Regions from separate parts of the Neobacillus niacini genome, predicted to be linked through region 2. Evidence: a T-box and tRNA genes for the amino acid it is inferred to sense, from the RefSeq annotation. Region 2 holds a T-box; the other regions hold tRNA genes.

Region 1 (4,280 bases), 2.9 Mb from region 2:
GAAATCTGTTGAATCCTCTCCAATCATGACAAAAGTTGGATCGTACTGATGAACTTCTATATTCAATTTTTTTAGAAAGTCTATCCCAAATGGGTTTTCAAGGTTTTCAACTGAATTCGGCCAATATATGATGTTTGCAACGGCGTCCATCCTAAACCCATCAATATGGAAGTAATCTATCCAAAAGAATGCATTTGAGATGAGGAAACTTTGCACCTCTCCTTTTCCAAGGTCAAAGTTCGCTGTACCCCAAACATGATTTTCCCTGTCACTTTCTGTTTCGTAAGAATAAATATGTGAACCATCAAAACGGTATAAACCATGTGAATCCTTACAAAAGTGACCCGGCACCCAATCAAGTATTACGCCAATTCCATTCTGATGACATTGATCTACAAAGTACATGAAGTCCTTTGGTGTGCCGTAGCGGGAGGTTGCTGAAAAGTATCCAGTACCCTGATATCCCCAAGATCCGTCAAAGGGGTGCTCGATAAGAGGTAATAATTCAATATGTGTAAATCCATGTTCAAGCACATAAGGTATGAGTACTTCAGCCATTTCCTTATATGTTAAAAAATCACCATTCTCATGTTTTTTCCATGAACCAAAATGCACCTCATAAATGATCTGTGGTTCAGATAAGAAGTTTCTTTTTTGCTTTCGGTGCATCCAATGATTATCCTGCCAATCGTAATTTCTCAAAGAATAAACGATGGAAGCGGTATTTGGCCGCAGTTCAGAATAAAATGCATAAGGATCCGATTTTAAAAGTCTTTCATTTTGTGCTGTAATTATTTCATACTTATAGAGGCAGCCATTCAGGTCCTGATTAATGACAATAATCCATACACCTTCATTGTTTACCCTATGTAAATCGTAACCTTCTCCATTCCAGTTATTGAAATTTCCGACCAGCCTCACTTTGTTGGCGTTAGGAGCCCACACACAAAATCGCGTATATACTTTGTCTGATTCTTTAAAGACGTGTGCTCCGAACAGCTGGTGACTTTGAAAAAGGTTCCCCTCATGAAATAAATGCAACTGATAGTCTGTTGGATATAACGTATTCACTGCCATTATTAACCTCATCCTTGTGAAAATGTATTTCAAGGGTTAATTATAAGTGCAAATTACAAATAAGCCTTGTAAAACTTTTTTATCTTTTCTGACAATAAAATATACAGACCGTCATTTTCCTGTTTTTTTCAACACCTTTCGACAAGAATTGGCAAGAAATCCTTCATTAATCGACAAAAATATATAAAGTTTTTTTGGTTTTTTGAGTAAAAAATATTATTTGATTTATAAGAAACTTTGCCAAGTAAAAGTGCTAAATATGCAGCGAATGTAAGCGTTATCAAGGTTTTTCCTAGTAGCAAAGAAAAGAAAAATATTATCCTAAAATAGTAATTAACCATGGAAAATGCCTCCCTAGATGTAGAACAAGCTATTCGTATTTTAAAGGATTGTTTTGTTTTTTTTCTTATATAACACCGGGATTTGGGTAGGGCAAAATGTAGATGATTGGCACAATTAAATCTTAAGCAGCATGATATCTTACAGGTAAGGGAACGAGCAATTTGATTAAGGAGAGGTTTGGGCAATGAAGGCCATTGAGAACTAACAGGTTTAAGATCCTAGGCAGTAATACAAACAATAGAACAGATTGGCTCACATTATGGGATAACAGCACAGGACAGCCTTGAATCCTGCCTATATTACCAAGTGGATTTGATCACCTTTTATAAAGAGGTTTAAGCAATGGAGCAGAACAAATAGTAGAACAGATAGTGATAGAAAGAAACAGGCAGGATTTAATTCATCCTGATATCACAGTGGATCAAATGCTGTCTATCTTGGTATAAGAAATAAGTGAAGGTTCTACAGCACTGAATGAAGGAACTAACCTAGAAGAATAACTTATTCACAGTGCTGCCGTCATTTGTCTGATAAAAATAAGCACAAAAAAACTGATGATAAGTTTATCATCAGCCTTTTTGTATGACCCCTACGGGATTCGAACCCGTGTTACCGCCGTGAAAGGGCGGTGTCTTAACCGCTTGACCAAGGGGCCAAATAATTATGGCGGAGAAGGAGGGATTTGAACCCTCGCGCCGGTTACCCGACCTACACCCTTAGCAGGGGCGCCTCTTCAGCCTCTTGAGTACTTCCCCATAAAAATGGCTCCGCAGGTAGGACTCGAACCTACGACCGATCGGTTAACAGCCGATAGCTCTACCACTGAGCTACTGCGGAATAATAGAAAGTTAGTTTTCTTTCAAAAAAAATTCTAATAATTTTGCTTCGCAAAAAATTCTGGTGGGCCTAAATGGACTCGAACCATCGACCTCACGCTTATCAGGCGTGCGCTCTAACCAGCTGAGCTATAGGCCCATAAATTGGAGCGGGTGATGAGAATCGAACTCACAACATCAGCTTGGAAGGCTGAGGTTTTACCACTAAACTACACCCGCAGAAAATAAAATGATACATGGGGCGACTGATGGGAATCGAACCCACGAATGCCTGAACCACAATCAGGTGCGTTAACCACTTCGCCACAATCGCCATAATATTAGAATATTACATAAATGGTGGCTCAGGACGGAATCGAACCGCCGACACAAGGATTTTCAGTCCTTTGCTCTACCGACTGAGCTACTGAGCCACTTTATTTTGCCATCTCAATAAAAATGGCGGTCTGGACGGGACTCGAACCCGCGACCTCCTGCGTGACAGGCAGGCATTCTAACCAACTGAACTACCAGACCAAGGTTTTTTCAAGTGTTTTTCTTGAAAATAACTAACCTTAATTGCGGGGACAGGATTTGAACCTGCGACCTTCGGGTTATGAGCCCGACGAGCTACCAGACTGCTCCACCCCGCGACAATAAAAAGTGTTTCAATGCATTTTGTATCAATCTCAGAAAGCTTATTAAGCTACGGCTTGACTAATACAATTCGAGGTTAAATCATTGAAGTAACGCTCGTTGCTGAAGTAATAATATGGCGGAGGAAGAGGGATTCGAACCCCCGCGCGGTTTAACCCGCCTGTCGGTTTTCAAGACCGATCCCTTCAGCCGGACTTGGGTATTCCTCCATATTATAAAATTACTGGTGGACCTTGTAGGACTCGAACCTACGACCGGACGGTTATGAGCCGTCTGCTCTAACCAGCTGAGCTAAAGGTCCAAATTGAGGTATTTTTAGTTATTTTGCTGTGCAAAAAAACTTTTGTATTTTTACTTCATAAAAATACTTGGTAGCGGCGGAGGGGATCGAACCCCCGACCTTACGGGTATGAACCGTACGCTCTAGCCAGCTGAGCTACACCGCCAAATATAGAAAATAACCCTGAAAATAACTTGGTGGAGCCTAGCGGGATCGAACCGCTGACCTCCTGCGTGCAAAGCAGGCGCTCTCCCAGCTGAGCTAAGGCCCCAAATTATGTTTAAGAAGAATGGTCGGGAAGACAGGATTCGAACCTGCGACCCCTTGGTCCCAAACCAAGTGCTCTACCAAGCTGAGCTACTTCCCGTAAAATATGGCGCGCCCGAAAGGAGTCGAACCCATAACCTTCTGATCCGTAGTCAGACACTCTATCCAATTGAGCTACGGGCGCATTTCTTTACTAATCTGTTATTAAAATGGTGCCGAGGACCGGAATCGAACCGGTACGGTAGTCACCTACCGCAGGATTTTAAGTCCTGTGCGTCTGCCAGTTCCGCCACCCCGGCAACTTTCTTTGGAGCGGAAGACGGGATTCGAACCCGCGACCCCCACCTTGGCAAGGTGGTGTTCTACCACTGAACTACTTCCGCATTTAACGTTTTAATTATTAGGTAATATGGTGCGGGTGAAGGGAGTCGAACCCCCACGCCTTGCGGCGCCAGATCCTAAGTCTGGTGCGTCTGCCAATTCCGCCACACCCGCAAATTAAAATGGAAAGCTACTTTCACTATTGTGAAAAAACTTGGTGAGCCATGAAGGACTCGAACCTTCGACCCTCTGATTAAAAGTCAGATGCTCTACCAACTGAGCTAATGGCTCATATAATTGGTACTTATATGATAAGTAATATTCTTTGCTGCTGCCATTGAATAATCAAGGAAGTAAAGCATGGTGCCGGCGAGAGGACTTGAACCCCCAACCTACTGATTACAAGTCAGTTGCTCTACCAATTGAGCTACCCCGGCACATATGGAAAGTTATTTACTTTGCAAAAAACTTTGGTTATTTACTTCGCAAAAAACTTTGGTGGAGGATGACGGGATCGAACC
Region 2 (4,280 bases):
AATCATTCTTCTCAAAGCTGGTGTCCCAGAAAAGAATATTCAAATGACTAAACTATGCACTAGTTGTGACAAATCAGAATTTTTTTCTCATCGCCGAGACCAAGGAAAGACGGGAAGGATGTTAAGTTATATAGGATGGAAGGAGACCTCCGAATGAGGGTTGCAGAAAATCTCTTACATATCAGTCAGCAAATTAGCGAGGCATGTCAAAAGGTAAATCGGACTCCTGATGAAGTGAAACTTATTGCCGTTACCAAGTATGTTAGTATTGATAGAGCGAATGAGGCTTTGGAAGCTGGAATCATAAATCTGGGTGAAAATCGAGATGACGGGCTTTTGAATAAATGGGAAGTATTAGGGGACAAGCCTATTTGGCATTTTATCGGCAGTCTGCAGACTCGCAAAGTTAAAAATATTATTGATAAGGTAGAATATATACACTCTTTAGATCGCATTTCTTTGGCAGAGGAAATTAATAAACGTGCAGTGAAAAAGATGAAATGCCTTGTCCAAGTGAATGTTTCACAAGAAGAAACAAAGCATGGTCTAGCTCCTCATGCTGTTTTAGATTTTATCAAGGATCTTCGTCCGTATGAGAATATTAGCATTGAAGGTTTAATGACAATGGCTCCATTCACGGATGATGAAGAACAGCTTCGAACCTGTTTTCGAAAGTTAAAGGAGCTCCGTGACGAAATAAAAAATTGTAATCTGGATTATGCCCCTTGTAAAGAACTTTCAATGGGGATGTCAAACGATTTTGAAATAGCCATTGAAGAGGGAGCAACAATGATTAGAATTGGAACTGCACTTGTCGGTGCGGCTGGTGAGGAGGAATAAAATGACGATTAAATCAAAATTAAAAACATTTTTCTTTTTAGATGATGATTACGATGATAATAATCAGGATGATTATGAAAAGGTTGAACCACCTATAAAACCTCAAAAACCGACTATGAAACCGCAAAATATTGTTAGTTTACAGAGTGTCCAAAAGGCTTCAAAAGTAATTTTAGTGGAACCAAGAGTATATGCTGAAGCCCAGGATATCACCGACCATTTAAAAAACCGCCGGGCTGTAGTCGTGAATCTTCAGCGTATTGGCCATGATGAAGGCAGACAAATCGTTGATTTTTTGAGTGGGGCTGTTTATGCATTGGGTGGAGATATACAAAAAATAGGATCTAGTATCTTTTTATGTACACCTGATAATGTTGAGATTTCTGGTAATATATCTGAATTAGTAAAAGAACAAGAATTTCAAGATACGAGGTGGTAAAAAGAAATGGATATTATCTTTAACGTTTTAATCCAACTACTTGGATTATATAAATGGATGCTCATCATCTATATCCTTCTATCTTGGTTTCCAAATATGAGAGACTCTCAGATTGGAGCAACTCTTGGTAAATTATGTGAGCCATTTCTAGAACCTTTTAGAAGAATTATTCCACCATTTGGTATGATGGATCTTTCTCCTTTAGCGGCTTTCTTTGTTTTATCTTTTGCCCCGCATGGCTTAAGAGTAATACAAAACTTAATTTCTTAAATTAACCTATCCGGTCTGAGGAGTTAAACATGAATATTTATCAGCATTTTCGCCCGGAGGAACGGGAATTTATTGATCAAGTATTACATTGGAAAGATTATGTGGATACCAGCTATACTGCTAAGCTTACCGATTTTCTTGATCCAAGAGAGCAGCATATTTTAAAAGTCTTAATAGGTGAAAATGGAAATATAAAGTATCAGCTTTTTGGCGGGATCTTAGCTAGTGAAAGAAAAAGGGCATTAATTATGCCGGACTACTTGATTCCGACGGAAGATGAATTTCAAATTAATCTTTTTGAAATCGACTATCCTGTTAAATTTGTTACAATCGAACACCCCCAAGTACTGGGTTCACTCATGTCACTTGGATTAAAACGAGGAAAATTTGGCGACATATTGATGAAAGATGGAAGAGTTCAGTTTATCGCTGCTTCAGAAATTAGTGACTACATCAGAAATAATATAGAATCCATTGGCAAAGCCTCTATACGATTAAAAGAGCTGGCACTGGATGACGCAATAAATACAGATGACTTATGGATAGAACAGGTAATCACTGTTTCCTCCTTAAGGCTCGATACCATTATTTCCGGTATACATAATATCTCAAGGCAAAAATCACAGCTTTTTATTCAACAAGGATTGGTAAAAGTAAACTGGACCTCAATTGAAAATGTTTCTTTCGAATGTGGAGAAGGTGATTTGTTGTCAGTTAGAGGCTATGGCAGAGTGAAGATTTTGTCTGTTGAAGGAAAAACAAAAAAAGATAAGTGGCGAATTGTTGTCGGAAAACAAAAATAAATTTTATTAATCAGCAGGAATTTCCGAAAACATTGTCGAATAATTGCTTATACACTATATACATACAGAAGAAAGATTCTTGGAGGTGGCATCAATGCCGTTAACGCCGTTAGATATTCACAATAAAGAATTTAATAAAGGTTTTCGTGGTTATGATGAAGACGAGGTAAATGAATTTTTAGATCAAGTAATTAAGGATTATGAATTAGTCCTTCGTGAAAAAAAAGAAATGGAAGAAAAATTAAATGAAATGAAAGACCGTCTAGGTCATTTTGTAAATATTGAAGAAACATTAAACAAGTCTATTATCATTGCTCAAGAGGCTGGTGAAGATGTTAAACGAAATGCACAAAAGGAAGCAAAACTCATCATAAAGGAAGCAGAAAAGAATGCAGATCGTATCGTGAATGAGTCGCTTTCAAAAGCTAGAAAAATTGCTCTTGAAATCGAGGATTTGAAGAAGCAATCAAAAGTTTTTCGTACACGTTTCAAGATGTTGATAGAAGCTCAGCTGGATATGCTTAATACAGATGATTGGGATCATTTATTAGAGTATGAAGTGGATGCAACAGAATTAAAAATTCACGAAGAAGAAGATTCCTTAGCTTGACGAACTGGTATTATTTCGCATATAATTTTTTAACAGGTAGATAAAGAATGGTAATGACAATGAGAGGGACAGTACAATTTTTCGAAAACTTTTGAAAGCGAGCCGGGGAGGGTGGAAGCCTGGGAAAAGTGAAAGATTGGAAGATCACCCTTGAGTCCCAAACTGAAACTCTTATATAAAGAAGAGTAAGTTATGGCGGGTTATTCACGTTACGAATCTTAAAGAGGATAGTACGATTTACGTGCTATTTATCAGGGTGGTACCGCGGGAATAAAACCTTCTCGTCCCTTTTTTGGGATGAGAGGGTTTTTTTATTTGTCTATTGTCAATTCTGTTTATGATGAGTATTACAGGAGGAATAAGAAAATGGAATATAAAGATACGTTATTAATGCCAAAAACTGAATTTCCAATGCGTGGAAATCTTCCACAAAGAGAACCTGAAATTCAGGCAAAGTGGGAAGAAATGAATATCTACAAAAAGGTTCAGGAGCGTACAGCAGGACGTCCAATGTTTGTGCTTCATGATGGACCTCCATATGCAAATGGCGATATTCATATGGGTCACGCCCTAAACAAAGTATTAAAGGATATGATTGTTCGCTTTAAATCGATGAGTGGCTTTAATGCACCATATGTTCCAGGCTGGGATACACATGGTTTGCCAATCGAGCAGGCGTTAACAAACAAGGGAGTAAAGCGTAAAGAGATGACTGTAGCGGAATTCCGGCAGCTTTGTACAAAATATGCCCTTGAACAAGTAAGCAATCAGCGTGAACAATTTAAACGCATCGGGGTTCGTGGTGATTGGGAAAACCCATATATTACTCTTAAGCCTGAATATGAGGCACAGCAGATTAAAGTCTTTGGAGAAATGGCGAAGAAAGGCTATATCTATAAAGGTCTTAAACCTGTATATTGGTCCCCATCAAGTGAATCAGCACTTGCTGAAGCAGAAATTGAATATCAAGATAAAAAATCACCATCCATTTATGTGGGCTTTAAAGTTAAGGATGGAAAAGGTGTTCTTGATTCAGATGTCCAAATTGTCATCTGGACGACAACACCTTGGACGATTCCTGCTAACTTAGGAATTTCGGTTCACCCAGACCTAACCTATGTGGTTGTTGACGTGAACGGAAACAAATATTTAGTAGCGGAAGCTCTTCTAGAATCAGTTACGAAGGAAATTGGCTGGGAAGATGTAGCTGTTGTTCAAAAGGTAAAAGGTAATGAATTAGAGAATATCCTTGCAACACATCCATTATATGGCCGTGACTCCTTAGTAATGCTAGGAGAACATGTCACAACTGATGCTG
Region 3 (4,280 bases), 2.4 Mb from region 2:
GGTTATGGGTTCGACTCCTTTCGGGCGCGCCATATTTTGCGGGAAGTAGCTCAGCTTGGTAGAGCACTTGGTTTGGGACCAAGGGGTCGCAGGTTCGAATCCTGTCTTCCCGACCATTCTAGGAAATTAAATAGATATGGGGCCTTAGCTCAGCTGGGAGAGCGCCTGCTTTGCACGCAGGAGGTCAGCGGTTCGATCCCGCTAGGCTCCACTTATTCGGAGGAATACCCAAGTCCGGCTGAAGGGATCGGTCTTGAAAACCGACAGGCGGGTTAAACCGCGCGGGGGTTCGAATCCCTCTTCCTCCGCCATTCATGTAAGTTATTTAGTAAAAACATTGGTCCGGTAGTTCAGTTGGTTAGAATGCCTGCCTGTCACGCAGGAGGTCGCGGGTTCGAGTCCCGTCCGGACCGCCATTTTTATATCAGTAGGTAACTCTACTGTTGATATAGATATAGATTGTATGGCTCAGTAGCTCAGTCGGTAGAGCAAAGGACTGAAAATCCTTGTGTCGGCGGTTCGATTCCGTCCTGAGCCATCGCTTTTTTTTTATATGGAGGGGTAGCGAAGTGGCTAAACGCGGCGGACTGTAAATCCGCTCCCTCAGGGTTCGGCGGTTCGAATCCGTCCCCCTCCACCAAAGATTTTTGCGAAGCAAATAACCAAGTTATTTTCGTTAGAAAGTCACCAAAGTTTTTTTGCGAAGGTAAAAATAACATCATGGCGGTTGTGGCGAAGTGGTTAACGCACCTGATTGTGGTTCAGGCATTCGTGGGTTCGATTCCCATCAGCCGCCCCATTTTTTTAGAATTAGGAAAGCTCTTTAATAGTTAGGCAGCATAGCCAAGTGGTAAGGCAGAGGTCTGCAAAACCTTTATCCCCGGTTCAAATCCGGGTGTTGCCTCCAAATTTTTATATGCGGGTGTAGTTTAGTGGTAAAACCTCAGCCTTCCAAGCTGATGTTGTGAGTTCGATTCTCATCACCCGCTCCAACTTAGGGCCTATAGCTCAGCTGGTTAGAGCGCACGCCTGATAAGCGTGAGGTCGATGGTTCGAGTCCATTTAGGCCCACCAGAATTTTTTACTAAGCAAAATGATTAAACTTTTTATAGCATAATAATTCAACTTTTGCGAAGAGTAATAATTAGAGTTGTTACAACAGAAAAATAACTTCCTATTATTCCGCAGTAGCTCAGTGGTAGAGCTATCGGCTGTTAACCGATCGGTCGTAGGTTCGAGTCCTACCTGCGGAGCCATCTTTAAAGCTAAGGACGGTTTATAGCCGGGTCCTTTTTATCTATATTTCTACATACATACAACCACCTTTAAGGAAATAACCATTTTCTTAAAGGTGGTTTTTCTATGTAGAAATACCACCTTGGTTGTAGTTTAAACAAGAGCTTAAAAAGTAAAACGACGCTCATTAGAAGCGTCGTCAGGCTGTCGAGAAAGTCTCGACAGCTCTTATTTTGATTATGAATGAACAGGGACTAGTACATTTATCTTCAAGAGCCTGTGTTGAGGACAAATCCTTACTTGGTGCTCATGCAATTTGTCCTTAAGCCCCTGTATTGAGGACAATCCTTTCCTGGTGCACAGCCGATTTGTCCTCAAAGCACATAAAAGTAAAAAATTGCCGAGAAAGATACCTTTCTCGACAATTTGAGACGACGCTCATTGGAAGCGTCTTTTTGTACTAAAAATTTTTCAAACTCAAAAATATATATTTGATAACTCCTTCAGGAATGGTGCACGCTTCTTTTATTGCCCCTTTGTACCTCGACTTCACTTTTTAAACCTTTCACTAAGGAGAAGCACATGACGATCAGGATGATCGCAAAAGGCAGGGCAGCTGCAATGGAAGCTGTTTGCAAAACATTTAAACCGCCAGCTAAAAGCAATACTGCAGCCAATGCGGATTGAATGACACCCCAAGTCATTTTTATTTTATTAGAAGGATTTAATGTTCCGCCTTCACTTAACATCCCCAAAACAAAAGTGGCTGTATCAGCGACCGTTATATAATAAATAGCTACAACTGCAAATCCCAATATACTTAACACTGAACTTAATGGCAGATAATCAAAAAAGGTAAAGATAGCTAATGAAACATTTTCAGTAATATTTTTTGCCAGGTCATGGTTTCCTGTGTTTTGGACAAGCTCAAGCGCAGCGCCTCCAAAGATCGACATCCAGAGACATGTTCCAAGAGTAGGAACAACCAGTACGCCAATAACAAATTCTCTTACTGTTCTTCCTTTTGAAACCCTGGCAATAAACATACCAACAAATGGGGCCCAGGCAATCCACCATGCCCAATAAAATAGTGTCCATGACGCGATCCATTCCCCTTCTCCAAAGGGCTTTAATCTTAAACTCATATGTATAAAGTCACTAATATAAAGACCCGTTGTATTAAAAAATACTTTAATGATAGTCACCGTTGGACCAACAATCAAAATCAGTAGCATAATCGCAAAAGATAGGATCATTGCGGCATTGGATAAGTACTGGATACCTCTTTCTAATCCTGTATTGATGGAAATTATAAAAATAACTGTCGCGACAACAATCACAATCATTTGAACATATAACTGATTGGGAACACCGAATAGGTCATGCATTCCGGCGGTTACCTGCATAGCACCAAGTCCTAAAGAGGTTGCGATTCCAAAGACTGTTGCAAAGATAGACAGAATATCAATTGTTTTTCCAATCGGTCCGTATATTCTATCTCCTAAAATCGGATGGAATGCCGAACTTATGGCAGCCGGCAGCCTTTTGTTATATTGAAAAAAGGCAAGGGCTAAACCGATCACTGTGTAAATGGCCCATGGGTCCAGACCCCAATGAAAAAAGGTATATTTCATAGCGGTATTGGCGGCGTCAATTGTATAACCTTTTCCATAGGGAGGGGAAGTGTAGTGCGTGACAGGCTCGGCGACACTCCAGTATACAATTCCGATTCCCATCCCAGCACCGAATAACATCGCAAGCCAAGAAGCGGTGTTAAAATCCGGTCGGTCTGTTTTCTTGCCCAGCCGAATATCACCATATTTAGAGAACAATAAATAGATGGAAAAGATCACAAAGAAGAGGGTAGCACCAAGATACACCCACCCTAGGTAATCAATTGAACCATTATAGATTATATCGGTAACTTTGGAGAGATTATCAGTAAAAAAGACTCCCCAAACAATAAAAATGAGTGTAAGTAATAATGAAATAATAAAAACACTGTTTCCTGCGTTCTTTTTGCTGTCCATAGAAACCTCCTAGTAAAGCTTGGTATCAGGTAGTATATTGTAGTACATCACTTATCAAGCAGGTTATATAGAAATTCCCACTTTTCTGTGTTCATCAACTCTTCTTGGGTAATCTCTAATCCTCCACCAAGGAAAACGGTTTGGTCTTTGATTCCGACTACCATTGCTTCAAATAATGAGTTCTTGTCTTTCTTTTTATAGATGTCTCCTAACGATGGCAGTAGATCACTACTGAGCACCCCTAGGGTTCCGATATCCTCTAGGCTCTCTTCCTCAGTATTTTCCTTGTCTTTATAATCGATAGGGCTGCTGTTAGCACCACGCCCAGGTACCATCAATAAATATTCATTATGCTTAACTCCGTGAGAATTACTCGTGATTACCCCTTTATTATCCGCCGTTTCAACCAATTCAATTTCATTTAATGTATAGGTATCAAGAGAATCAGGCATTGGATTGTGAATTAAAATATAATCTCCTGCTTCTGCATTTCGGTCTTTTCTGAGCGTATATGCCTTATGGTTAAAAATAAAACTGTCAGATTCCTTAGGTTTGTATCTTTCTACACTCGCCGCATTGGTTATATGTTGTGTTAAATCCCTAAGCTTAATAAGGTGCACGGACAGTTTATACATCGGTTTTACACCATAAACCTTATGCAACTCATTGTTAAAATAAACAAATTGTCCCTTTCTTACTTGATAAAGTTTCACGGACCAATCTCCCTTCACCAACAATAGTTAATCACTTGAAGAATATTTAATGCTAATATTATAGGTTGTCTTATAATGGAAATTACTATTCTGATTAGAAGGGGAGGACAGGAAGAGAATGTGGAAAGAGAAATCTGGAAGTGTCTGAATGTCAGACTTATTCTGCCTAAGCAAACAAAAAAAGCCGCTGCACTATCTAAATCAATAGTACTGCGACTTTCTATAGTTGAGGTACAGTGTAAAACTTTTATAAAGGAATGTTCATTAATTTCGAATAAGATAATCAAATGCACCTAATGCA

Evidence for each region. The T-box of region 2 lies ahead of ileS (isoleucine--tRNA ligase). A T-box ahead of a tRNA ligase gene usually reads a tRNA of that ligase, here a tRNA-Ile.
Region 1: it encodes a tRNA-Ile, which carries the amino acid that the T-box ahead of ileS (isoleucine--tRNA ligase) is inferred to sense. The anticodon was not compared.
Region 3: it encodes a tRNA-Ile, which carries the amino acid that the T-box ahead of ileS (isoleucine--tRNA ligase) is inferred to sense. The anticodon was not compared.

What each region holds. Positions count from the first base shown of each region.
Region 1 is NZ_CP183883.1:2,247,713-2,251,992, reverse strand. It holds gene glgB (1,4-alpha-glucan branching protein GlgB) at 1-1,077, opposite strand, end outside; tRNA gene ACN6MT_RS10700 (tRNA-Glu) at 2,003-2,074, opposite strand; tRNA gene ACN6MT_RS10695 (tRNA-Ser) at 2,084-2,174, opposite strand; tRNA gene ACN6MT_RS10690 (tRNA-Asn) at 2,182-2,256, opposite strand; tRNA gene ACN6MT_RS10685 (tRNA-Ile) at 2,318-2,394, opposite strand; tRNA gene ACN6MT_RS10680 (tRNA-Gly) at 2,401-2,474, opposite strand; tRNA gene ACN6MT_RS10675 (tRNA-His) at 2,493-2,568, opposite strand; tRNA gene ACN6MT_RS10670 (tRNA-Phe) at 2,593-2,668, opposite strand; tRNA gene ACN6MT_RS10665 (tRNA-Asp) at 2,695-2,771, opposite strand; tRNA gene ACN6MT_RS10660 (tRNA-Met) at 2,814-2,887, opposite strand; tRNA gene ACN6MT_RS10655 (tRNA-Ser) at 3,008-3,100, opposite strand; tRNA gene ACN6MT_RS10650 (tRNA-Ile) at 3,116-3,192, opposite strand; tRNA gene ACN6MT_RS10645 (tRNA-Met) at 3,261-3,337, opposite strand; tRNA gene ACN6MT_RS10640 (tRNA-Ala) at 3,367-3,442, opposite strand; tRNA gene ACN6MT_RS10635 (tRNA-Pro) at 3,462-3,538, opposite strand; tRNA gene ACN6MT_RS10630 (tRNA-Arg) at 3,546-3,622, opposite strand; tRNA gene ACN6MT_RS10625 (tRNA-Leu) at 3,649-3,737, opposite strand; tRNA gene ACN6MT_RS10620 (tRNA-Gly) at 3,747-3,821, opposite strand; tRNA gene ACN6MT_RS10615 (tRNA-Leu) at 3,849-3,933, opposite strand; tRNA gene ACN6MT_RS10610 (tRNA-Lys) at 3,975-4,050, opposite strand; tRNA gene ACN6MT_RS10605 (tRNA-Thr) at 4,121-4,196, opposite strand; tRNA gene ACN6MT_RS10600 (tRNA-Val) at 4,256-4,280, opposite strand, start outside.
Region 2 is NZ_CP183883.1:5,166,715-5,170,994, reverse strand. It holds gene pgeF (peptidoglycan editing factor PgeF) at 1-157, shown strand, start outside; gene ACN6MT_RS25250 (YggS family pyridoxal phosphate-dependent enzyme) at 154-840, shown strand; gene ACN6MT_RS25245 (cell division protein SepF) at 842-1,279, shown strand; gene ACN6MT_RS25240 (YggT family protein) at 1,286-1,549, shown strand; gene ACN6MT_RS25235 (RNA-binding protein) at 1,579-2,352, shown strand; gene ACN6MT_RS25230 (DivIVA domain-containing protein) at 2,447-2,962, shown strand; T-box leader at 3,013-3,254, shown strand; gene ileS (isoleucine--tRNA ligase) at 3,329-4,280, shown strand, end outside.
Region 3 is NZ_CP183883.1:1,550,319-1,554,598, forward strand. It holds tRNA gene ACN6MT_RS07360 (tRNA-Arg) at 1-32, shown strand, start outside; tRNA gene ACN6MT_RS07365 (tRNA-Pro) at 40-116, shown strand; tRNA gene ACN6MT_RS07370 (tRNA-Ala) at 139-211, shown strand; tRNA gene ACN6MT_RS07375 (tRNA-Ser) at 219-311, shown strand; tRNA gene ACN6MT_RS07380 (tRNA-Asp) at 340-416, shown strand; tRNA gene ACN6MT_RS07385 (tRNA-Phe) at 466-538, shown strand; tRNA gene ACN6MT_RS07390 (tRNA-Tyr) at 556-640, shown strand; tRNA gene ACN6MT_RS07395 (tRNA-His) at 724-799, shown strand; tRNA gene ACN6MT_RS07400 (tRNA-Cys) at 834-907, shown strand; tRNA gene ACN6MT_RS07405 (tRNA-Gly) at 919-992, shown strand; tRNA gene ACN6MT_RS07410 (tRNA-Ile) at 998-1,074, shown strand; tRNA gene ACN6MT_RS07415 (tRNA-Asn) at 1,182-1,256, shown strand; gene ACN6MT_RS07420 (glycine betaine uptake BCCT transporter) at 1,740-3,266, opposite strand; gene ACN6MT_RS07425 (hypothetical protein) at 3,314-3,979, opposite strand; gene ahpF (alkyl hydroperoxide reductase subunit F) at 4,244-4,280, opposite strand, start outside.